DNA from 2 places in the Mycobacterium paragordonae genome. Region 2 is predicted to be linked to the other one. Evidence: riboswitches for the same ligand, from Rfam matches in the RefSeq annotation. Region 2 holds a riboswitch; the other holds the start of a gene.
The links. A riboswitch is a leader RNA that binds a small molecule or an ion and turns the genes downstream of it on or off. The one in region 2 is predicted to bind cobalamin.
Positions count from the first base shown of each region.

Region 1 (11,448 bases), 2.2 Mb from region 2:
CCAGTTCTCGGACGAATTCCGCATTCAGCTCGCCTGGATGCGTCAGTCGCCCCCGAACACCGCCAACCCGGGCTGGCTGTACACCACTCGCCTGCGTCAGATGAAATCGCTCCTCTCTGAAGGCATCCGGTCCTCCGAGATACGTATCGACGCGCCCAGCATCACCATGCTGGCCCGCAGCATCATCGGCATGCAGTGGATACCGGAGAACATCCTGCGCGCGGTGGGCACCCGATCGTCGCTCATCCTGGCTCGTGACACCGTCCTGCGTGGTGCGGCGGTTCGCGCCGTCGAGTAGCGCAAGTAGCCTAGGAACTCATGGCGCACATCATTGTCATCGGCGGCCACGGCAAGGTCGCGCTGTATCTGGCCAGAATCCTGACCGGGCGTGGTGACCAGGTCAGCTCGGTCTTCCGCAACCCCGACCACGCCGATGAGGTCGCGGCCACCGGCGCCACGCCGATCACCGCCGACATCGAGCAACTCGACACCGACGCCCTGGCCGACCTGCTGGCCGGGCACGACGCGGTCGTCTTCACCGCCGGGGCCGGCGGCGGTGACCCGGCACGAACGTACGCCGTGGATCGGGACGCCGCGATCCGCGTGATCGACGCCGCGGCTCAGGCCGGGGTCAAGCGGTTCGTGATGGTGTCGTACTTCGGCGCGGGCCCCGGACACGGCGTGTCGCCGGAGAATTCGTTTTTCCCGTACGCCGAGGCCAAGGCCGCGGCGGACGCCCACCTGCGCGCCAGTGAACTCGATTGGACCGTGCTGGGCCCGGGTCGGCTCACCCTCGACCCGGGCACCGGACACATCGCGGTGGGCAAAGCCAAGGGTGAGGTCTCGCGGGAAGATGTGGCGGCCGTCGTCGCGGCCACTCTTGCCGACGACGCGACGATCCGGCGCACGATCGACTTCAACAACGGGGATGTGCCGATCGCGGACGCAGTGGCGCCCGTGCCGTAACCGATTACTGCCCGCGGAGTAGCCTTGTCCTCGCAACTGGTCTGCCGGTGCCCTCGTGGCGCCGGCATCGAGCGAGGCCTCCAAGCCTCGCGAGAGGGAACCCGGTGAGAATCCGGGACTGTCCCGCAGCGGTATGCAGGAACGACCGCCGTCACATGCACTGGTCCGCACCGGACTGGGAAGCGACGGCCAGTAGGAAACCTGCCCGGCTCTTCAGCGGCCCCTTCCGGGCCGCATCGTCGACCGGGCGGGAGCACCTTCCGGTGCGCGCCTGTGAGTCCGAAGACCTGCCAGTTGTGTCGGGCGCGCCGCGCCCGGCGGCACATCGCCTCGTGGAATGGGCGTTTGGCCAGCCAGCCGTGGTGGTACGCGGGCTCCAGAGAGCACATGCGCATCGCCCCGACTGTCGGCTGCGCGTCCGCGGGCGGTGTCCATACCGTCGAATGAAGGACCGCTCGTGACCGCTTCAGCTAGTTCTCCGAAATTCACCGCCACCATCACCGGTTCCCCCCGGATCGGCCCGCGCCGCGAACTCAAGCGCGCGACCGAGGGTTACTGGGCAGGCCGAACCAGCCGCTCCGACCTGGAGTCCGTCGCCGCCAACCTGCGCCGCGACACCTGGTCGGCATTGGCCGCCGCCGGCCTGGACTCGGTGCCGGTCAACACCTTCTCGTACTACGACCAGATGCTGGACACCTCGGTGTTGCTCGGCGCGCTGCCGGCCCGGGTCGCCGGGATCTCCGACGATCTGGACCGCTACTTCGCGGCCGCGCGCGGCAACGACGAGGTCGCCCCGCTGGAGATGACGAAGTGGTTCGACACCAACTACCACTACCTGGTTCCCGAGATCGGACCGTCGACCCAGTTTTCGCTGCACCCTGAAAAGGTGCTCTTCGAGCTGAAAGAGGCTCAGGAACAAGGCATTCCGGCGCGTCCGGTGATTATCGGGCCGGTCACCTTCCTGCTGCTGAGCAAGGCGGTGGACGGAGCGGGCGCACCGATCGAGCGGCTGCAGGAGCTGATGCCGGTCTATTCCGAGCTGTTGTCACTGCTGGCCGACAACGGTGCGCAGTGGGTGCAGTTCGACGAGCCGGCGTTGGTCACCGACATCTCCCCCGATGCGCCCGCGCTGGCCGAGGCCGTCTACAACACGCTGGGGGCGGTGGCCAACCGGCCCGCCATCCACGTCGCCACCTACTTCGGCGACCCCGGCGCGGCATTGGCGGGGCTGGCCCGCACCCCGGTCGAAGCGATCGGCGTCGACCTGGTCTACGGCCCCGACACGGCGGTGGCGGCCGTTGCCGAACTGGCCGGCAAGACATTGGTGGCCGGGATCGTCGACGGCCGCAACATCTGGCGCACCGACCTGCAGGCGGCGTTGGGCAAGCTGGCCACCCTGCTGGGACCCGCTGGGGCCGTAGCTGTTTCGACGTCGTGCTCCACTTTGCACGTGCCGTACTCGCTGGAGCCGGAGACCGATCTGGACGACAACCTGCGCAGCTGGCTGGCGTTCGGGGCGGAGAAGGTGCGCGAGGTGGTGGTGCTGGCCCGGGCGCTGCGGGACGGCCGCGAGGCGGTGGCCGACGAGATCGCGGCCTCCAACGCGGCCGTGGCCTCGCGCCGGAAAGACGCACGGCTGCACAATGACGAGCTCCGGGCCCGCATCCAGTCGATCGTCGCGTCCGGCGTCCACCGCGGCGACCCCGCCGAGCGTCGCGCCAGCCAGGACGCGCGGTTGCAGCTGCCGGTGCTGCCGACCACGACGATCGGTTCCTACCCGCAGACCTCGGCGATCCGCATCGCGCGGGCCGCCTTGCGCTCTGGTGAGATCGACCAGGCCGAGTACGAGCGGCGGATGAAGAAGGAGATTGCCGACGTCATCGCGCTGCAGGAGCAACTCGGCATCGACGTGCTGGTGCACGGCGAGCCGGAGCGCAACGACATGGTCCAGTACTTCGCCGAACAGCTGGAAGGCTTCTTCGCCACTGACAACGGGTGGGTGCAGTCCTACGGCAGCCGCTGTGTGCGTCCGCCGATCCTGTTCGGCGATGTGGTGCGTACCCACCCGATGACGGTCGACTGGATCACCTACGCGCAGTCGCTCACCGACAAGCCGGTCAAGGGCATGCTGACCGGGCCGGTCACGATCCTGGCGTGGTCGTTCGTCCGCGACGATCAGCCGTTGGCCGACACTGCCAACCAGGTGGCGCTGGCGATCCGGGACGAGACAGTGGACCTGCAGTCCGCGGGTATCGCGGTGATCCAGGTCGACGAGCCGGCGCTGCGGGAGCTGCTGCCGTTGCGCCGCGCCGACCAGGACGAGTACCTCTCGTGGGCCGTCGGGTCTTTCCGGTTGGCCACTTCCGGTGTCGACGACTCGACCCAGATTCACACTCATCTGTGCTACTCGGAGTTCGGGGAGGTGATCGGCGCGATCGCCGACCTGGACGCCGACGTCACGTCCATCGAGGCGGCACGCTCGCACATGGAGGTGCTCGACGACCTGAATGCGATCGGCTTCTCGAACAGCGTGGGCCCGGGTGTCTACGACATCCACTCGCCGCGGGTGCCGAGCACCGACGAGATGGCGAGGTCGCTGCGGGCTGCAGTGAAAGCCGTTCCTGCTGAACGGCTTTGGGTGAATCCGGACTGCGGGCTGAAGACCCGGAACGTCGACGAGGTGACCGCGTCACTGCGGAACATGGTGGCCGCTGCGCAGCAGGTGCGCGCCGAGGCGTAGCTCCTCCGGGGGCACGCCCACTCGCGAGCAGACGCAAAATCGCGTTCCGGTGCGCCGGAATGTGCGATTTTGCGTCTGCTCGCGCCCTAGCTCGACTCCACCACGACGGGGAGGTCGTCGGCCCAGGGCTGCCGGGTCACCATGTCGGCTACCCGGACGTAGCCGTGCTCGAATTCACCTGTGGCGGCATCGACTAACCGGTACCGCTGGGTCTGCCGGTGGATCGGCTGGGCATCCAGCAACACCACGCGCACCTCCCCCGGCTCGAATCGGCAGCGCCGTTGCATTGCGGCGATCAGTTGCTCGTTGTGCATGTGGCCGTCACCGAAGTTCCAGCCGATTGCGGTGCTGCAGATGCGTTCTCCGTCGGTGATGACGTACTCGTCCTCGTTCTGCCCGGCCATGGCGCGATGCGCCAGCGTGAACAACGCCCGGCCGTGAGTGTTCATGGCGCGGAACGCATATCCGAGATACATCGGGATCTGGGCGCGGTCCTTGCCGTAGAACCGCTCCAGCTGGGCCTGCGGCATGCTGGCGATCGCCACGATGCCCCGGGCGATCTTCTCGCTCGCCGACGGCTTGATGCACCACAGCGTGGTGTCCCAGTTGCCGGCGTAGTAGCGCATGCCGGGCAGGAAGGAGATCTTGCGCGGGAACATGTTGCCCAGGATCACGGTGCCCACCAGCGCGGTGAACAGAATGGCTACCGGCGCAGGGTGTTTGACGTCGCTGATGCCCAGCTGGGCATGCCCTACGAATAGCGCGAACACGCCGAAGATCATGAACACGTTCCACTCCAGCGGCACCCCCATCGGGATCGCGGTCAGGATGCCCAGATGGAAGCACACCATGACGATCGCGGCGACGGTGGTGGGCCAGCCGCCGTGGGAGAAGAACAGCGCCAGCGGCACGAACATCTCGATAAAGGTGCTGACATGGGCGAACATTCGCGACAAGATGCCGGGTCGCAGGTCGTCGGGGAATTTCTCGAAGAACATCCGTTTGATGAACCGCGGCCGGAACAGCGGATTGTTGGACATCATCGTCGAGATCACGAACGGAAAGTGTTTGTTCAGTTTGGATGTCGCTGCGCCCATCCAGATAACCAGGAACACCAGTTTGGCCGCGACGATCATGTCGACTCCGCCGAACAGGAACGTGACGGTCAGCGAGCCGTACACCTCACCGCGGGCGGCCAGGAAGATCACCTTGTCCCGCAGTCCCGCGGCGCCGAGTACCAGCAGGATCGCCACGATCTCCCACATCGGCAACAGTCCGACCTTGGTGCCGAGCGCCGGTATCGGCCCGGTGCCATCGGTGAACAGCGCCGTCACCAGCAGCACCAGTAGCAGGGCATAGAGCGCGACGTCCACCGGCTTGCGCTTGGTGCCGAAGGTAAGCGGGACTCGATCCGGCCAGGGTGGCAGCCGGATGGTGCCGAACCGCAGCCAGTACAGGATCGAGCCCATCGGCGGGAAGAACCGGTTGTTCAGCGGCCCGAAGCCGCAGCCCAGCCCGACCACTTCGAACAACATCGTGTACAGCACGACCTTCTCGAAGACGATCGGCTCGGCGTACCAGGCCCGGACATTGGTGAACCCGTCAATACCTTTGGTGCTCAGAACAATCAGCCACGCAAACAGGACGTAGAGCAGGATCTTGACGACGTAGAACAGGTGCATGACCACCGGCGTCCCGAAGCCCACCTCGGCCCAGTGCCGGGCCATCGGTCGGATCTTCTCGCTGCGGGTGCCCTTGCTCCATTCGGCGATGTCGACCTCGGGCAGTTGGGGCTTGAGAAATCCCATGGTTCCACAGATTAGAACGTGTTCTAGCTATCTGCCCAGCCCGCCGCACCGAATCCTTGTTCCGCCGCTGCTGCCGGCGATAACGTGAGGTGGAGGTGTCGAAGGGAGTGGGGAGCATGCGTGGAGCCCGATACCTGAAAAGAGCGGTCGTCGGGGCCGCCGTACCAATCGCATTCGTCGTGGGCAGCGGTCCCGCGCAGGCGCAAGCGCCGTCCCCGGGTGATGCGTGCACGGTGCTGCACGCGACCACCCAGGACGCCGAGGGCAAGACGATGTGGTGCAACCCGACCATGACGGGCAGCCACAGCCTGGTGTGGCAGTACGGCGGACCGGGCTAGGCGATCCTCACGGCGCGCCGGGCGCCAGGAACGGCAGGCCCGGCGGGCACCCACGTCGGGCCAGGTCGAGTAACGCGTCGATGTCCAGGCACTGTTCGACCAGATCGCCGAGAAGATCCAGACGCCGCTCGCGTGCGACCGGGAAACTCACGCCGGATGTTGTGAGGCCGAGCGTCTCGTGCAGGAACGCCCGGCGCAGCGCGTCGCCTTCTAGCGAGCCGTGCCACATGGTGCCGAACACCTGCCCGTCACGGACGCCACCGAGGAACTCCTGCCCCGCGTGGCCGCGGGCGATCCTGCCGTGATGAATCTCGTATCCCGATGCCGGCACGCCGAGTCCCGCTCCCCGCGGAAGTCGGAGAACTTTGTCGGTGCCGAAGACCGTCTCCACGTCGAGCAACCCCAGGCCCTCGACCTCGGCCGCCGGCCCTTCGACGCCGTGCGGATCGCGAATCGTGCGGCCCAGCATCTGAAATCCGCCGCAGATACCGAGCAACGGCTTTCCCGCGGCGGCGTGGGTGAGCACCGCGCGATCCAGACCCCTGGCGCGCAGCCAGGCGAGGTCGGCGATCGTGGCCCGGGTGCCGGGCAGCACGATCAGGTCGGCGTCGCTCAGAGCGCGGGGCTCGGAAACAAACACCACATCCAGATCGGGCTCCAAACCCAGCGCGTCGACGTCGGTGAAATTACTGATGCGGGGCAACCGCACGACGGCCACCCGGCGCGCCCCGGTGCCGGCCGCCCGTCGGCCGTCCAAATCGAGCGCGTCCTCGGAGTCCAGCCACAGGTCGGGATGCCACGGCAGGGTGCCGTACACCCGTCGCCCGGTGACCCGTTCCAGATCGCGCAGACCCGGCGTCAGCAGGTCGAGATCGCCGCGGAACTTGTTCACCACGAACCCCGCCACCAAAGCCTGGTCCTGGGCGGACAACAGCGCGACGGTGCCCAGGAACGCCGCGAACACGCCGCCGCGGTCTATGTCACCGACGACCACGGTCGGCAGATCCGCATGACGCGCGAGACCCATGTTGACGTAATCGCCTGCGCGCAAGTTGATTTCGGCCGGGCTGCCGGCACCCTCGGCGATGATGACGTCGTACCGGGTGGCGAGGTCGTCGAAGGCGTGGTGCGCCGCCTCGCCCAGGGCGCGCCGGCCCTCCAGCCAGTCCGACGACGCGACCTCGCCCCACGGTCTGCCCATCAGCACCACGTGGCTGCGTTGATCGCCGGATGGCTTGAGCAGGACCGGGTTCATGGCGGGCTCCGGTGTGGCCCCGGCAGCGAGCGCCTGCACCCATTGCGCCCGGCCGATTTCCGCTCCCCCGCCGTCCGGGCCCGCACACACCATCGAGTTGTTGGACATGTTCTGCGCCTTGAACGGCGCCACCCGAACACCACGTCGGGCCAGCGCGCGGCACAACCCGGCCGTGACGGTGGTCTTGCCGGCGTCGCTGGTCGTGCCCGCTATCAGCAGACCAGGCATCGGGTGACCTTCTGGGGAATCGTCGTTGTGTTCACCGCCCGCTATGGTCTCATCGGCCCGCCGACGGGCTGCTCGGGCGCCCAGTAGTCGAGCATCTCCGCGAAGGCCTCGAACGCCGGCCCGGACACGCCGTAGGTGGCCTCCAGGTGGACGCTCAGCGAAAAACCGAGGTCGACGACGCCGTCGATGACGCGCTTGTACAGGTCGACCAGCATCCGGCGCTTCACTCCGCGCTCACTGCCTGCCAGTTTCCTGACGAATGCCTGTTCTTCGGCCACGGCCGCGTTCCCGGGGTCCTGGATCAGCCAATTGATAAGTCCGGTGCCGGTTTCCATCTTCGGGACGAAGCCGAACGAGAGCAGGATCTCGGGCCGGTGGTCGGTCGCCTCGGCGAAGTCGGTCAGAAATCGCACGATCGCGTCGGAGTACAGCAGCTGGGTCATGCCGTAGGTGGCGCCCTGGTCACACTTGAAGTTCAGCCGGCCCTGCTCGCCCTCGCGGGTCGGGATCACGATCACACCCCGGTTCTCCACCAACATCCGGTACATCGACAGCGCGTCGGTCGGTGCGATGCCGGTGCCCGCACCGTCGGTCATGGTGCGGGGCACCCCGACGAATACGATGCCCTCCATCCCCGCCTCGACCAGATCGGACAGGCGCTGACTCAAGGCCAACTCGTCGGTGAACGAGGTGACCTGGGTACACAGGCCCCCGATCCCCGGCAGCTGGGACTTGAGGATCGAAAAAAATTCCAGCACATCGAGTTTCGGGCGCATGGCGACCGGCCGGTCGTCGTCCTCGGCGATCAGGCCGGGGATCATGACGTGCCGGAGGCGATCCCGTAGACCGTATTCGGCTGAGTAGCGCAGCACCTTGTGCGCGTCGTCGAAGGCGCGCTGCGTGCCGCCGTCGACGTCGGGTGGCACCAGCTCCAGCGCGATGGTGTGTAACGTCACGCGCCCAGCACCACCAGCAGATCGCCACCTTCGACCTGAGCCGTCCCGGATACCGCCACGCGCGTGACTTTTCCGGCCCTCGGTGCGGTCACGGCTGCCTCCATTTTCATGGCTTCGATGGTGCCGATGGTCTGACCGTCTTCGACCTCGTCGTCGACCGCCACGGTGACGGTGACGACGCCGGCGAAGGGCGCGGAGATGTGACCGGGGTCAGCCCGGTCGGCCTTCTCGGCGGTCGGCACCTCCGCGGCCATGCTGCGGTCGCGGACCAGCACCGGCCGCAGTTGGCCGTTGATGATGCACATCACGGTGCGCATGCCGCGTTCGTCCGGCTCGGAGACGGCCTCCAGGCCGATCAGCAACTCCACGCCGCGTTCCAGCTTGACGCGGTGTTCCTCTCCGTACCGCAGTCCATAGAAGAATTGGTTGGCGCTCAACCGGGATGTGTCGCCATACTTCTCGCGATGCGCCTGCAGTTCGCCGGTGGGTCCGGGGAACAGCAGCCGATTGAGCGCGGCCCGGCGGGCAGGCCCGGGTGTGCGTAGCACGCTCTCGTCGGCGGCGGACAGCGACCGCTCGGACTTGGCGGGTCCGCGTCCACGTAACGCCCTGGTGCGCAGGGGTTCCGGCCAACCCCCAGGCGGGTCGCCGAGTTCGCCCCGCAAAAAGCCGACCACCGAGTCAGGCACATCGAAGCGCGCCGGGTCGGCGGCGAACTCCTGCGCGGTGACACCGGCGCCCACCAGAGCCAGCGCCAGGTCCCCGACCACCTTGCTCGACGGCGTCACCTTCACCAGATGCCCGAGGATGGAATCCGCCCCGGCATAGGCGTTTTCGATGTCTTCGAACCGGTCGCCGAGTCCCAGCGCCACCGCCTGCTGACGCAGGTTCGACAGCTGGCCACCCGGAATCTCGTGGTGGTACACCCGGCCCGTCGGAGCCGGCAGCCCGGATTCGAACGGCGCGTACACCTTTCGCAGCGCCTCCCAATACGGCTCGAGGTCGCACACCGCGGTCAGCGACAACCCGGTGTCGTACCGGCTGTGCGCGGCGGCCGCCACGATCGAGGACAGGGCGGGCTGGCTGGTCGTGCCTGCCATCGGCGCGGCCGCTCCGTCGACGGCGTCAGCCCCGGCCTGCCAGGCGGCCAGATACGTCGCCAGTTGTCCACCCGGGGTGTCGTGGGTGTGGACGTGCACCGGGAGGTCGAACCGGGACTTCAGTGCCGACACCAACGTCGTGGCGGCGGGTGCGCGCAACAGGCCCGCCATGTCCTTGATCGCCAGCACATGCGCGCCCGCGGTGACGATCTGCTCGGCGAGTTTCAGGTAATAGTCCAGGGTGTAAAGGTTTTCGCGCGGGTCGCTCAGATCGCCGGTGTACGACATCGTAACCTCGGCAACCGCGGTGCCCGTCTCCCGGACCGCGTCGATGGCCGGTCGCATCGAGTCCACGTTGTTCAGTGCGTCGAAGATTCGGAAGATGTCGATGCCGGTGCGGGTGGCTTCGTCGACGAAGGCCGCGGTGACGATCTCCGGGTAGGGGGTGTAGCCGACCGTGTTGCGCCCGCGCAGCAACATCTGCAGGCAGATGTTCGGGATCGCTTCCCGGAGCTCCGCCAACCGCTGCCACGGATCTTCCTTCAAAAACCGCAGCGCCACGTCGTAGGTCGCGCCGCCCCAGCACTCCACCGACAGCAGTTGCGGGGTGAGCCGGGCGATGTAGGGCGCCACCTTTACCAAGCCCGTCGTGCGAATCCTGGTGGCCAGCAACGATTGATGCGCGTCGCGGAACGTCGTGTCGGTGACGCCGACGGCCTTCGACTCCCGCAGCCACTGCGCGAACCCGTCCGGACCGAGGGCCGTCAGCCGCTGTTTGGAACCCGGGGCCGGCGGCGCCGAAAGATCCAGCCCCGGCAGCTTGTCGTGCGGGTAGACCGTCGAAGGACGGGGTCCGTGCGGTTGGTTGACCGTGACGTCGGCCAGATAGTCCAGGATCTTGGTGCCGCGGTCGGCGCTGGTGTACCCGGTCAACAACTGCGGCCGCTCGTCGATGAACGACGTCGTTGCCCGGCCCGCGACGAAGTCCGGGTCGTCCAGCACCGCCTGCAGGAACGGCGTATTCGTCGTGACGCCGCGGATGCGGAACTCGGCGACCGCGCGGCGCGCCCGGCGCACCGCTGCCGGGAAATCGGCGCCGCGGCAGGTCAATTTGACCAGCATGGAATCGAAGTGCGGCGACACGTCGGCGCCCAGGTGGGTGCCGTCGTCCAGCCGGATGCCCGCGCCGCCCGGGGTGCGGTATGCGCTGATCCGTCCGGTGTCGGGCCGGAAACCGTTGACGGGGTCCTCGGTGGTGATCCGGCACTGCACGGCCGCGCCGTGCACCGCGATCGACTCCTGCGCCAGCCCGAGGTCACCCAGGCTTTGGCCGGCGGCGATGCGGAGCTGGCTGGAGACCAGGTCCACATCGGTGATCTCCTCGGTCACCGTGTGCTCCACCTGGATCCGTGGGTTCATCTCGATGAACACGTGATTGCCACGCTCGTCGAGCAGGAACTCGACGGTACCGGCGCAGGTGTAGCCGATGTGCCGGGCAAAGGTCACCGCGTCCGAGCAGATCTTCTCGCGCAGGGCGGGATTCAGGTTCGGCGCCGGGGCGATCTCGATGACCTTCTGGTGACGGCGCTGCACACTGCAGTCCCGCTCGTAGAGGTGGATCACTTCGCCCTGGGTGTCGGCCAGAATCTGCACCTCGATGTGGCGCGGGTTGAGCACGGCCTGCTCGAGAAACACCGTCGGGTCGCCGAACGCCGACTCCGCCTCTCGCGCTGCGGCATCGATCGCTTCGGGCAGGTCCCTGGCATCGGCCACCCGGCGCATGCCCCGGCCACCGCCGCCGGCGACCGCCTTGACGAACACCGGGAACTGCATGGACGCGGCGGCCTCGACCAGCTCCTCGACCGACGATGATGGCGCTGAGGACGCCAAGACGGGCAGACCTGCCTCGCGTGCCGCGGCGACCGCGCGCGCCTTGTTGCCGGTCAGTTCGAGGACGGGGACAGACGGACCGACGAAGGTGATTCCGGCTGCTGCGCAGGCTCCCGCCAGTTCCGGGTTCTCCGAGAGGAATCCGTATCCGGGATAGATTGCGTCCG
Region 1 covers NZ_CP025546.1:5,309,341-5,320,788, forward strand. Annotated here, with positions in the region: gene C0J29_RS23720 (TetR/AcrR family transcriptional regulator) at 1-298, shown strand, start outside; gene C0J29_RS23725 (SDR family oxidoreductase) at 319-966, shown strand; cobalamin riboswitch at 997-1,266, shown strand; gene metE (5-methyltetrahydropteroyltriglutamate--homocysteine S-methyltransferase) at 1,424-3,706, shown strand; gene C0J29_RS23735 (DUF3556 domain-containing protein) at 3,793-5,514, opposite strand; gene C0J29_RS32960 (hypothetical protein) at 5,631-5,852, shown strand; gene C0J29_RS23740 (cobyric acid synthase) at 5,860-7,335, opposite strand; gene C0J29_RS23745 (mycobacterial-type methylenetetrahydrofolate reductase) at 7,377-8,291, opposite strand; gene C0J29_RS23750 (pyruvate carboxylase) at 8,288-11,448, opposite strand, start outside.
Region 1: it holds a riboswitch for cobalamin, as region 2 does, so the genes downstream of both, metE (5-methyltetrahydropteroyltriglutamate--homocysteine S-methyltransferase) here and C0J29_RS14140 (PPE family protein) in region 2, are expected to answer to the same signal.

Region 2 (11,448 bases):
CCGCCAGTGCCGCTTGTGGCGCTGCCGCCGGCGCCGCCGAGCCCGCCTACGGCGTCAGCCGTAGAGGTGGTGCTCTCGATGTACGCGCGACCGCCGTCACCGCCGGTACCGCCGTTACCGGTCGTCCCGTCACCGCCCGCCCCGCCGGCGCCGGGGGTGACATGTCCGGTTCCCGGTGAGTACGCCTCTCCGCCCCACCCGCCGTCGCCGCCGGTGGTGCCGTCGCCGCCGGCCCCGCCATTTCCGCCAGTGGCTGAACCCGCCGAGACGCTGACGCTGTCGCCGCCGGGGCCGCCGGCCCCGCCAACCCCGCCGTTGCCGTTGCTGCCGTTCGCGCCGTTGGCGCCGTACGCGTGTCCGGTTCCCGCGACAACCGCTTCACCGCCACGGCCGCCGCCGCCGCCGTTGAAACCGGTGCCGCCGGCACCGGGGGTGCCGCCGATGGCGTCACCGGTTCCGGAGGTGTCCGCGAAGCCGCCGGCCCCGCCGTACCCGCCGGTTCCGGTGGGGCCGGTGGCATCGCCGCCGTGCCCACCGGAACCGCCGACGAGGGTGACCGTAGAGGCGTTGTTCTGGATTTCCGCGCCGCCGCCGCCACCACCACTGCCGCCGTAGCCGACGGTGCCGGTGCCGCCGTCTCCGCCGGTGCCGGCGGTGAGGTGTCCAAATCCTCGCGTGAACGCATTAGCACCGTTGCCGCCGCGCCCGCCGGTGCCGCCGTCGCCGCCGTCCCCACCGTTGCCACCGGCAGCAGTGCTGTTAGAGGCGCCGTTATAGATGTTCGCGTAACCGGCGTCGCCACCGGCGCCGCCGGTGCCGTCAGCCGCGTCCCCGCCAGCACCGCCGTCTCCGCCGGTGACATTTCCGGTTCCGTAGTTCTCCGCGACACCGCCGGTGCCGCCGGTGCCGCCGTGACCGCCGACGCCGCCCCTGCCGCCGCTGCCGCCATGGCCGCCGACACTGGCGGCACCGGTGGCGTTGCCGCCGCGACCGCCCGTGCCGCCCGTGCCGCCGACGTCGCCGGCCACGCCTTCGCTGCCGGCGCCGCCGCCGCCACCCATTCCGCCGACCCCGCCGCTGCCCGCCACCACGCCGCTACCCGGTGATCCTGCGTCGCCGCCGGTGCCGCCCCCACCGCCACCGGGGGCAACCGTCCCGCCGCCGCCGGTGTCGGCGCCCCCGGCGCCGCCCGCACCGCCGACGCCGCCGTCCCCGGCCCGGCCGCCGGTTCCGCTCACGCTGGCGCCACCGTCGCCGCCGCGGCCACCATGGCCGCCGAAAAAGCCATCGCTGCCCGAAGCGCCCGCGTCGCCTGCACCGCCGGCGCCGCCCGTGCCGCCGGCGCCGCCGACGCCTGCGCTGCCCGCGTGGCCAGCGGCCCCGAATAGGCCTCCTGCGGCACCGGCGGCACCGGCCGTACCGGCAGTACCACCCATCCCGCCGTCGCCCGCGGTTCCGCCGTCCATGCCGAGCCCGACGCCGCTGCCGCCGTTACCGCCAAGGCCACCGGCGCCACCCGCCCCGCCGGCTCCGCCGTCGCCGGCGGTGCCGCCCAGCCATGCCTTGTTGGCGCCGCCGACCCCACCGACGCCACCCATTCCACCCTGCCCACCGGTAGCACCGATGCCGCCGGCCGATCCGTCCGTACCGGCCTCCCCGGCGCCGCCGGCGCCACCGGCCCCGCCGGCCCCGCCATGACCCCACAGCGACAACAGCTGACTATTTGCCCCGCCGGCCCCGCCAGACCCGCCGTTACCGCCGGGCCCACCCGCCACGCCGACTCCGCCTGCACCGCCTGCCCCGCCGGACCCGCCGGTAGCGCCGCCGAACGGTCCTAACCCGCCGCCGATCAGACCGTTGGCGCCGCCGGCACCTCCGTTACCACCGCTACCGCCGGCCACCCCGGTTCCGCCCGCGCCACCATTGCCGCCGCGACCCCAAAAGGCAGCGGACCCGCCGGAGCCGCCGTTACCGCCGGCCGCGCCCGACCCACCATTGCCGCCGTTGCCCCACAGCCATCCACCCTCGCCGCCGTTCTGCCCGGTGCCGGGCGCCCCGTCGGCGCCGTCGCCGAACAGCGGGCGACCGGTCAGCGCCTGGCTGGGACCGTTGATCAGCCCGAGCAGGTCATCCGCTATCGACTGGGCCGACAGCGGCACGGCGTTGGCGGCTTCGGCGCCCGCATACGCCGCGGCACCGGACTGCAACGTGCGCACAAAGTCGGCGTGAAACGCCGCCGCCTGCGCGCTGAACGCCTGATATTCCTGGGCGTAACCGCCGAAAAGCGCCGCGATCGCCGCCGACACCTCATCCTGGGCCGCGGCCACTATCCCGGTGGTTCGGGCGACCGCAGCCGCATGTGCCTCGCTCAGCGACGAGCCGATACTGCCCAAATCCGTTGCCGCCGCCGAGAACATTTCGTGCGACGCGACCACATACGACATCGTTATTCTCCCGCCCGATCGGGGTCCTCGACGAACACGGTCGCGCAACGGCGCCGCCACCCCTAGGGACTTTCGCCCTCATTCGCCCCGCCAGCAGGCCTCAACCGGCCATGCCCTAGCGCCGACAAACCAGTCGAGCGGGAGTGCTGCGCCGGCCCCATTGCGTAAACCGCTGCATTGCACGACTTGGCCTGATTCGGGGGACCGAGGCCACCGGTGTCCGCTATCGGTTGGGCTGGCTTGATGCGACAATGCACCGGTAAGGCAATGACGATGCAGGAAGCCGGTGTGAAACCGGCGCGGTCCCGCCACTGTAATCGGGGAGCGACCCTCATACGCCACGGCGATTAGCTGGAAGGCGAGGCGAGCAACGATCCGAGAGCCAGGATACTCGCGTCATCGCGTCCTGCGACCCGGGGCGGTGTACCCCGAGAGAGCGATCGCCGTCCGATGCATATCCGGTTTGTTTTTGGTCATTTCTGTTCGCGGACAACGTTTTCCGTATCCTGCCAAGTGGTCGCGCAGTGACCGCCCCGATCTGGGCGGCCGCGCCGCCGGAGGTACATTCGGCGCTACTCAGTAGCGGTCCCGGCGCCGGGCCACTACTGGCCGCCGCTGCCGCATGGAGTTCGCTGAGCACGTCCTACGCCGAGACGGCCCAGGACCTGGCGGCGGTGCTGGCGGCCGTGCAGGCCGGCGGCTGGGACGGTCCGACCGCCCAGACCTACGTGGCCGCCCACCTGCCGTATCTGGGGTGGCTGATCCAGGCCGGGGCCGACAGCGCGGCGATGGCTGCCCGGCAGGAGACCGCGGCCACCGCCTGGACGGCCGCACTGGCCGCCATGCCCACGCTGGCGGAACTGGCCGCCAATCACGTCACGCACGCCGTGCTGGTGGCCACGAATTTCTTTGGCATCAACACGATTCCGATCGCGCTGAACGAGGCCGACTACGTGCGGATGTGGATCCAGGCCGCCACCGTAATGACCACCTATCAGGGCATTGCCACGGCGGTGGTGGACACCGCGCCACAGACCACCGCAGCGCCGGATATCGTCACCACCGGCGCACTGGCGGCCGCCGACGATCTCCCTCCGGACCGGCAGACCGACTTCTACCAGTGGTTGACGGACATCGGCTATATCGACTTCTACGACAACTACATTCAGCCGTTGATCGACGCGTTGTCCAACCTGCCGTTCTTCCAGGCGCTGTTCTCGGGATTCGATCCCTATCTGGTCATCCTCGGCAATCCGCTGACTTATTTCAGCCCGTTCAACGTCGCGTTCGCCCTGGGTTACCCGATGGATATCGGCACCTACGTGTTGTTCTTGTCGCAGATGTTCTCGTTCGTGGCCCTGGATCTCACGGCGGCTTTCGCCTCGGGCAATCCGACGACCATCGGTTTCACCATCCTGTTCGTCACCGTGGAGATCATCGGCACGGTCATCACCGACACCATCGCGCTGCTCAAGACGCTGCTCGAGCAGACCATCGTGCTGCTCGCGGTGGTGGTGCCGTTGCTGACCGCGCCGTTGGTGCCACTGGCCGCCGGCGCGGTGCTGGCCCCGATCGGCATCAAGGGCCTGGCGGCGTTGGCGGTGGCGCCCCCGGCACCCCCGGTGGCGCCACCGGTCAGCCCGCCGCTTGCTGCCCTCGCCCCGTCCGTTCCGACCTCCACCTCGTCACCCGCGCCGGCGCCGGCTGAGGTGACCGGATCGGCTCCCGCACCACCGGCACTTCCACCGACCGCGGCGCCGCCGACCTTCACCGGCACCGGCGTCGGCATGGGCCTGGGTGCCGGTATGGAGAACTTCGGCTACCTGGTGGGTGATCTCGGCTCGGTCACCAGAAAGGCCGCGGTAGCGGCTGCACGGAAGAAGGCGCCGGACCCCGACAGCGCGCAGGAGCCCACCGCCGCGCCGGCTCCCGAGGAACCGGCGGGCACGCCTCGGCGCCGGCGGGCGAAGGTCGCTCAGCTCGGCCGGGGCTACGAGTACATGGATTTGGAGCCCGAGGTGACCGCGTCGGAAACGGGCGCGACGAGCATGGGGTTCGCCGGCACTGCGGCCGGCCGGGGCGCCCGTGCAACGGGTCTGACCACGCTGGCCGACCACGAATTCGGTGGCGGGCCGCGGATTCCGATGCTGCCGGGAACGTGGGAAGGCGAGCACGGCGAGCGGTGAGGATCTCTGGTCGTGCGAGCCCCTCCGGCCGCAAACACCGTGACCCAGACCACACGTCAAGGCCGATGTGCCATGATGTCCTCGCTGGTCAAGGCCGACGTCAGGAGCATTGAGGAGCAGTGGTGGATCTCAATTTTTCGATGGTCACGCGTCCGGTCGAGCGGCTGGTAGCCACCGCTCAGAACGGTCTGGAAGTGCTCCGGCTGGGCGGTCTGGAAACCGGCAGCATCCCGTCGCCGTCCCAGGTCGTCGAGAGCGTGCCGATGTACAAGCTGCGCCGCTACTTTCCGCCGGACAACCGCCCCGGCCAGCCGTCGGTGGGTCCGCCGGTGCTGATGGTGCACCCGATGATGATGTCGGCCGACATGTGGGACGTCACCCGGGAAGACGGCGCGGTGGGCATCCTGCATGCCAGCGGGCTGGACCCGTGGGTGATCGACTTCGGGTCACCGGACAAGGTCGAGGGCGGCATGCGGCGCACCCTGGCCGACCACATCGTCGCGCTGGATCAGGCCATCGACACCGTTAGGAACGCCGCCGGCCAGGACGTGCACCTGGTCGGGTACTCCCAGGGCGGCATGTGGTGCTACCAGGTCGCGGCCTATCGACGGTCGAAGAACCTGGCCAGCATTGTGGCGTTCGGCTCACCGGTCGACACCCTGGCCGCATTGCCCATGGGCATCCCGGCGAACATGGGCGCCGGCGTCGCCGACTTCATGGCCGACCACGTGTTCAACCGGCTGAACATCCCAAGTTGGATGGCGCGCACCGGTTTTCAGATGATGGACCCGATCAAGACGGCCCAGGCCCGCATCGACTTCGTGCGCCAGTTGCACGACCGCGAGGCACTGCTGCCGCGGGAACAGCAGCGCCGGTTCCTCGAACGCGAGGGATGGATCGCCTGGTCCGGCCCGGCCATCTCGGAACTGCTCAAGCAGTTCATCGCCCACAACCGCATGATGACGGGCGGATTCGCCATCAACGGTCAGATGGTGACCCTGACCGACATCACCTGTCCGATCCTGGCTTTCGTCGGTGAGGTCGACGACATCGGCCAGCCCGCCTCCGTGCGCGGCATCCGGCGGGCGGCCCCGAACACCGAAGTGTACGAATGTCTGATCCGCACAGGGCATTTCGGCTTGGTGGTGGGATCCCGCGCCGCCCTGCAGAGCTGGCCCACCGTCGCCGAGTGGGTGCGCTGGATCTCCAGCAACGGCGACAAGCCGGCCAGCATCAGCCTGATGGTCGAGCAACCCGAGGAGCACAACGACAGCGGTGTGGCATTCAGCTCCCGCATCGCGCACGGCCTCGGTGAAGTGTCCGAGGCGGCGCTGGCGCTGGCCCGGGGGGCGGCCGACGCCGTCGTCGCGGCCAACCGCTCCATGCGCACCCTTGCCGTGGAGACCGTACGCACCCTGCCGCGGCTGGCGCGGCTGGGACAGCTCAACGACCACACCCGAATCTCGTTGGGCCGCATCATCGATGAGCAGGCCCATGACGCCCCCCAGGGCGAGTTCCTGTTGTTCGACGGTCGCGTGCACACCTACGAAGCGGTCAACAGGCGCATCAACAACGTCGTCCGCGGACTGATCGAGGTCGGGGTGCGCCAGGGCGACCGGGTGGGCGTCCTGATGGCCACCCGGCCCAGTGCGCTGGTCGCGATCGCCGCGCTGTCCCGGCTGGGCGGCGTGGCCGTGCTGATGCGCGAGGACGTCGACCTGGCCGCGCAGGTCCGGCTCGGGGCAGTCAGCGAAATCCTGACCGACCCCACCAACCTCGAAGCCGCACGCCAACTCCCGGGCCAGATTCTGGTGCTGGGCGGCGGCGAGTCACGTGATCTGCATCTGCCCGACGACGCGGACGTCATCGACATGGAGCAGATCGACCCCGATGCGGTGCAGCTGCCCGCCTGGTACCGCGCCAACCCCGGATTCGCGCGCGACCTGGCGTTCATCGCGTTCAACGCCGCCGGCGGTGAACTGGTCGCCAAGCAGATCACCAACTTCCGGTGGGCGCTGTCGGCGTTCGGTACCGCCTCGACGGCCGCGCTGGACCGCAAGGACACCGTGTACTGCCTGACGCCGCTGCACCACGAGTCCGCATTGCTGGTCAGCCTGGGTGGGGCGGTGGTCGGCGGCACCCGCATCGCGCTGTCCCGCAGCCTGCGCCCGGACCGGTTCGTCGCCGAGATCCGCCAGTACGGGGTCACGGTGGTGTCCTACACGTGGGCCATGCTGCGCGACGTGGTGGACGACCCGGAGTTCGGGCTGCACGGCAACCACCCGGTCCGGTTGTTCATCGGTTCGGGTATGCCGACCGGGCTCTGGGAGCGGGTCGTTGACGCGTTCGCGCCGGCCCACGTCGTCGAGTTCTTCGCCACCACCGACGGGCAGGCGGTGCTCGCCAACGTCTCGGGCGCCAAGGTCGGCAGCAAGGGCCGGCCACTGCCCGGCGCGGGGCGGGTTGAACTCGGCGCGTACGACCCCGAGAACGACCTGATCCTGGAGAACGACGACGGCTTCGTGCAGGTGGCGGCGACCAACCAGATCGGCGTCCTGCTCGCCCAGTCGCGCGGACCGATCGACCCGACGGCATCGGTCAAGCGTGGGGTCTTCGCTCCGGCCGACACCTGGATCTCCACCGAGTACCTGTTCCGCCGCGACGAAGACGGCGACTTCTGGCTGGCCGGGCGCCGCGGCGCGGTGATCCGCACGGTGCGGGGCATGGTGTACGCGGAACCGGTCGTCGACGCGCTCGGGCTGATCAGCGCGGTCGATCTGGCCGTGACCTACGGGGTTTCGGTTGGTGACCGGCAGCTGGCGGTGTCCGCGGTGACGCTGCGGCCCGGCGCGACGATCACCGCGGCCGACCTCACCGAAGCCATCGACGGCATGCCGGTTGGGCTTGGCCCCGACATCGTGCATGTGGTGCCTAAGATGACGCTGAGCGCGACATTCCGGCCCACCGTCAGCGCCCTGCGGGCGGCCGGGATTCCGAAATCCGGGCGTCAGGCATGGTACTTCGACGCCGCCACCCACGAATTTCGCAAGCTGACCCCGGCGGCCCGTGCCGAGCTCAGCGGAAAGCAAGTAAATGCCGATGCTTGACGACACCCTGCTGAACATCCTGGTGTGCCCGGCCGACCGCGGCCCGCTTCTGCTGGTGAACGACGGCCGGGAGCTCTACAACCCCAGGCTGCGCCGCGCCTACCGCATCGACGACGGCATCCCGGTGCTGCTGGTCGACGAGGCCCGTGACGTCGACGACGAGGAGCACTCCCGGCTTACGGCGTGAGGCCGTCCGGCAGGTCCCCGGTGAGGTAGCGCTGCAGGTTCGGCGCGATGGTCTCCACGATCTGCTCGGTGGGCAGCGACGCGAACGGCTCAACCTTGACGATGTAACGCGCCATCACCACGCCCATCAGCTGCGACGCGACGAACTGGGTGCGCAGCTTGCCCGTTCCCGGTGGGTGGTCGACGCGCGATCCCACCGCGCCGCCGACGATTTCCTGCAGAAACGAGCGCGCCAGTCCTACGTCGTCACCGGAGATCAGCGAGCGCAGCGTGGCGATCAGCCCGGCGCCCAGTTCGGAGTCCCACAGCGGCAGCAACAGCGACGGCAGCTTGTGCCCCAGTTCTTCGACCGGGACTTCCAGCAACGGTCCGATCACCTGCATCGGGTCGATCGGGATGTGGATCGCAGCGGCGAACAATTGCTCCTTGGTGCCGAAATAGTGGTGCACCAGGGCGGCGTCGACTCCGGCTTCCTTGGCCACGGCCCGGATCGAGGTTCGGTCGAAGCCGTTGACCGCGAACAACTCTCGGGCACTGGTCAGAATGCGGTCCCGGCTGTCGGAGTTCCCCGCGGGCCGTCCCGGACGCCGGGCGGCCACGTCAGGGGGTCCTCCGTCGCAGTGTCACGGCGGCCAGGCACAGGGACGCCAGGGCGAAGCTCAGCACGACAACCATGTCACGCACGGTAACCGCCGTCAGTCCGGTGTGCGCACCCACCTGCTGTAGCGCCTCGAGGGCATAGCTGGCCGGCATGGCGTCGCTGATCCAATGCAGCCAGGTCGGCATCGCGCTGCGCGGCACGATCACCCCGGCCAGTAGCAACTGCGGAACCATCACCAGCGGGATGAACTGCACGGCCTGGAATTCGGTGCGTGCGAAGGCGCTGAACAACAACCCCAGGCCCACCCCCAGAATCGCGTTGATGACGGCAATCACGAAGACCCACAACGGACTTCCCTCGGTGTGGAACCCCAGGAACCAGAACGACACGACGCACGCCACCACGGCTTGGGCCGCCGCGGCAACCGAGAAGGCGGTGCCGTAGGCCAACAGCAGATCGAGCCGGCGCAGGGGGGTGGTGAGGATTCGTTCCAGGGTCCCGGAGGCGCGTTCGCGCTGCATGGTGATCGAGGTGATGATGAACATGACGAACAACGGGAAGAGCCCCAGCAGGATCAGGCAGGTGTTGTTGAACGGCGTCGGCATGCCGGGGCGGTGCGGGACGTTCTGAAACATGAAGTACATCAACGTGATCACCACCACGGGCACCACGAGAATCATCGCCACACTGCGGTGATCGGCGGCCAGCTGGCGCAGGATTCGCGTCGTGGTGGCGGTGAAGCCCTTGATGCCTAGCCGGCTCGGAGCTCGGTGCTGCGCCGGATGATGGACAGAAACGCTTCCTCCAGTGACGTGCACGACGTGTCCTCTCGTAGTTGGGTCGGGGTGGTGTGGGCGACCAGACGGCCTTCGCGCATCAGCAACAGATCACCGCAGTGATTGGCTTCGTCCATCACGTGACTGGACACCAGCAGCGTGGTTCCGCTCTTCGCCAGCTCGCTGAACTGAGACCAAAGGTCAACGCGAAGAACGGGATCCAGGCCGACGGTGGGTTCGTCGAGGATCAGCAGCTCGGGTCCGCAGACCAGCGCGCAGGCCAGGGACACGCGGGTGCGCTGGCCGCCGGACACGTTGCCGCAGTATGCGGTGCGGTGATCGGTCATGCCGACCCGCTCGATGGCGTAGTCGGCGGCCTCCGCGTCGTAGCCGTACAGGGCGGCGAAATAGCGGACGTTGTCGACGACCCGCAGGTCGTTGTAGATGGTCGGGTCCTGTGGCACGTAGCCGACACGTCGGCGCAACGCGGCCGAACCGGCCGGGTGGCCCAGCACGGTGACGGTGCCGGCCGTCACGATCTGCGTGCCGACGATGCTGCGCATCAGCGTGGTCTTGCCGCATCCGGACGGGCCGAGCAGGCCGGTGATGCTGCCCCGGCCGATCTGCACGGAGAAGTCATGCAGCGCAGTTCGTTTGCCGCGGTTGACCCGCAGGTGGTCGATGCTGACGGCCGGGCCGGTTAATTCATCATGCGATGAAGTCATCATGTGATGAATATCCGCCCGATGGTCGATGGTTGTCAAGCGCCCGGCAGAATCGGTTCGGTGAGCGCTTCTGAGCTGCTGGTGGATCCGGTCGAGGCCGCCCATCGGCTACTCGGTGCCACCCTGCGAGCCAGGGGCGTCACGGCGCTGGTCGTGGAGGTGGAGGCATACGGCGGAGTCCCCGACGGGCCCTGGCCGGATGCCGCGGCACATTCCTACCGGGGAATGAGGGATCGAAACGCCGTCATGTTCGGTCCTCCTGGGCGGCTCTACACCTACCGCAGCCACGGGATTCACGTCTGCGCCAATGTCGCGTGCGGTCCGGACGGCACGGCCGCCGCCGTCCTGTTGCGGGCGTGCGCGATCGAGGACGGTGCCGACGCGGCGCGGGCCCGGCGCGGGGCGGCGGTACGTGGCAGCGCACTGGCGCGCGGCCCGGGAAACCTGTGCGCGGCACTGGGAATCACCATGGACGACAACGGGATCGACCTGTTCGACCGGCGCGGGCCGGTGACCTTGCAGCTCGGCGCACCGCTGACCGCGACCGCGGGCCCGCGGGTGGGGGTCAGCCAGGCCGCGGACCGGCCGTGGCGGCTGTGGCTGGCGGGGCGGCCGGAGGTGTCCGCCTACCGGCGGAGTCCGCGGGCGCCGGCCCCGGGTGCCAGCGATTAGGTTTCGCGGCGGGACGCCGCCCGATAGACGGGATCGAGCCGGCGGACGACGAACAGGAACGTCAGCGCCACCAACGGTGCAAGAACGCCGTATACCGCCGCGGGTGTGGCCATTTCGGAATTGTTGAGCAGTTGCGGGCTCACGGCGATGCCGATCGCCACCACGGCATTGTGCAAACCGATTTCCAGACTCACGGCGATGGCCTGGCGGGGGGCCAGCCGCATCCACCGCGGCGCCAGGTAGCCGACCGTCAAGCTGATCGCGCAGAACGAGACCACGGCGACGCTGAGCACGCCGAAGTTCTTCATCAGCGTCGTGCGGCCGCCGGCGATTCCCGCCGCCACGGCGACCACCAGCAGCACCGCGGCGGCGATCCGGACCGGCTTGTGCAGTCGCTGCGCGAGATCGGGAAAGCGGTGCCGGATCGCCACGCCGATGGCGGTGGGGATCAGCACCACCGCGAACACCCCGAGGAACTTGTCGAACTGCAGTGGGATGAAGCGGCCGTCGCCGAGGAACCAGGTCATCGACAACGCCAGGATCGCCGGTATCGCGAAGATCGACAGCACGGCGTTTACCGCGGTCAGCGTGAGGTTGAGGGCCAGATCCCCGTCGGCCAGGTGGCTCAGCACGTTGGCGAGCAGCCCACCGGGCGTGGCCGCCATCAACATCAGCCCGACCGCCAGGTTCGGCTCCAGGTCAAGAGCCTCGGCGACCAGCAGGCACAGCAGCGGGAGCAGGACGCACTGGC
Region 2 covers NZ_CP025546.1:3,087,782-3,099,229, forward strand. Annotated here, with positions in the region: gene C0J29_RS34395 (PE family protein) at 1-2,444, opposite strand, end outside; cobalamin riboswitch at 2,671-2,857, shown strand; gene C0J29_RS14140 (PPE family protein) at 2,969-4,630, shown strand; gene C0J29_RS14145 (acyl-CoA synthetase) at 4,750-7,737, shown strand; gene C0J29_RS14150 (Trm112 family protein) at 7,730-7,924, shown strand; gene C0J29_RS14155 (TetR/AcrR family transcriptional regulator) at 7,914-8,522, opposite strand; gene C0J29_RS14160 (ABC transporter permease) at 8,524-9,273, opposite strand; gene C0J29_RS14165 (ABC transporter ATP-binding protein) at 9,276-10,028, opposite strand; gene C0J29_RS14170 (DNA-3-methyladenine glycosylase) at 10,086-10,697, shown strand; gene C0J29_RS14175 (bile acid:sodium symporter family protein) at 10,694-11,448, opposite strand, start outside.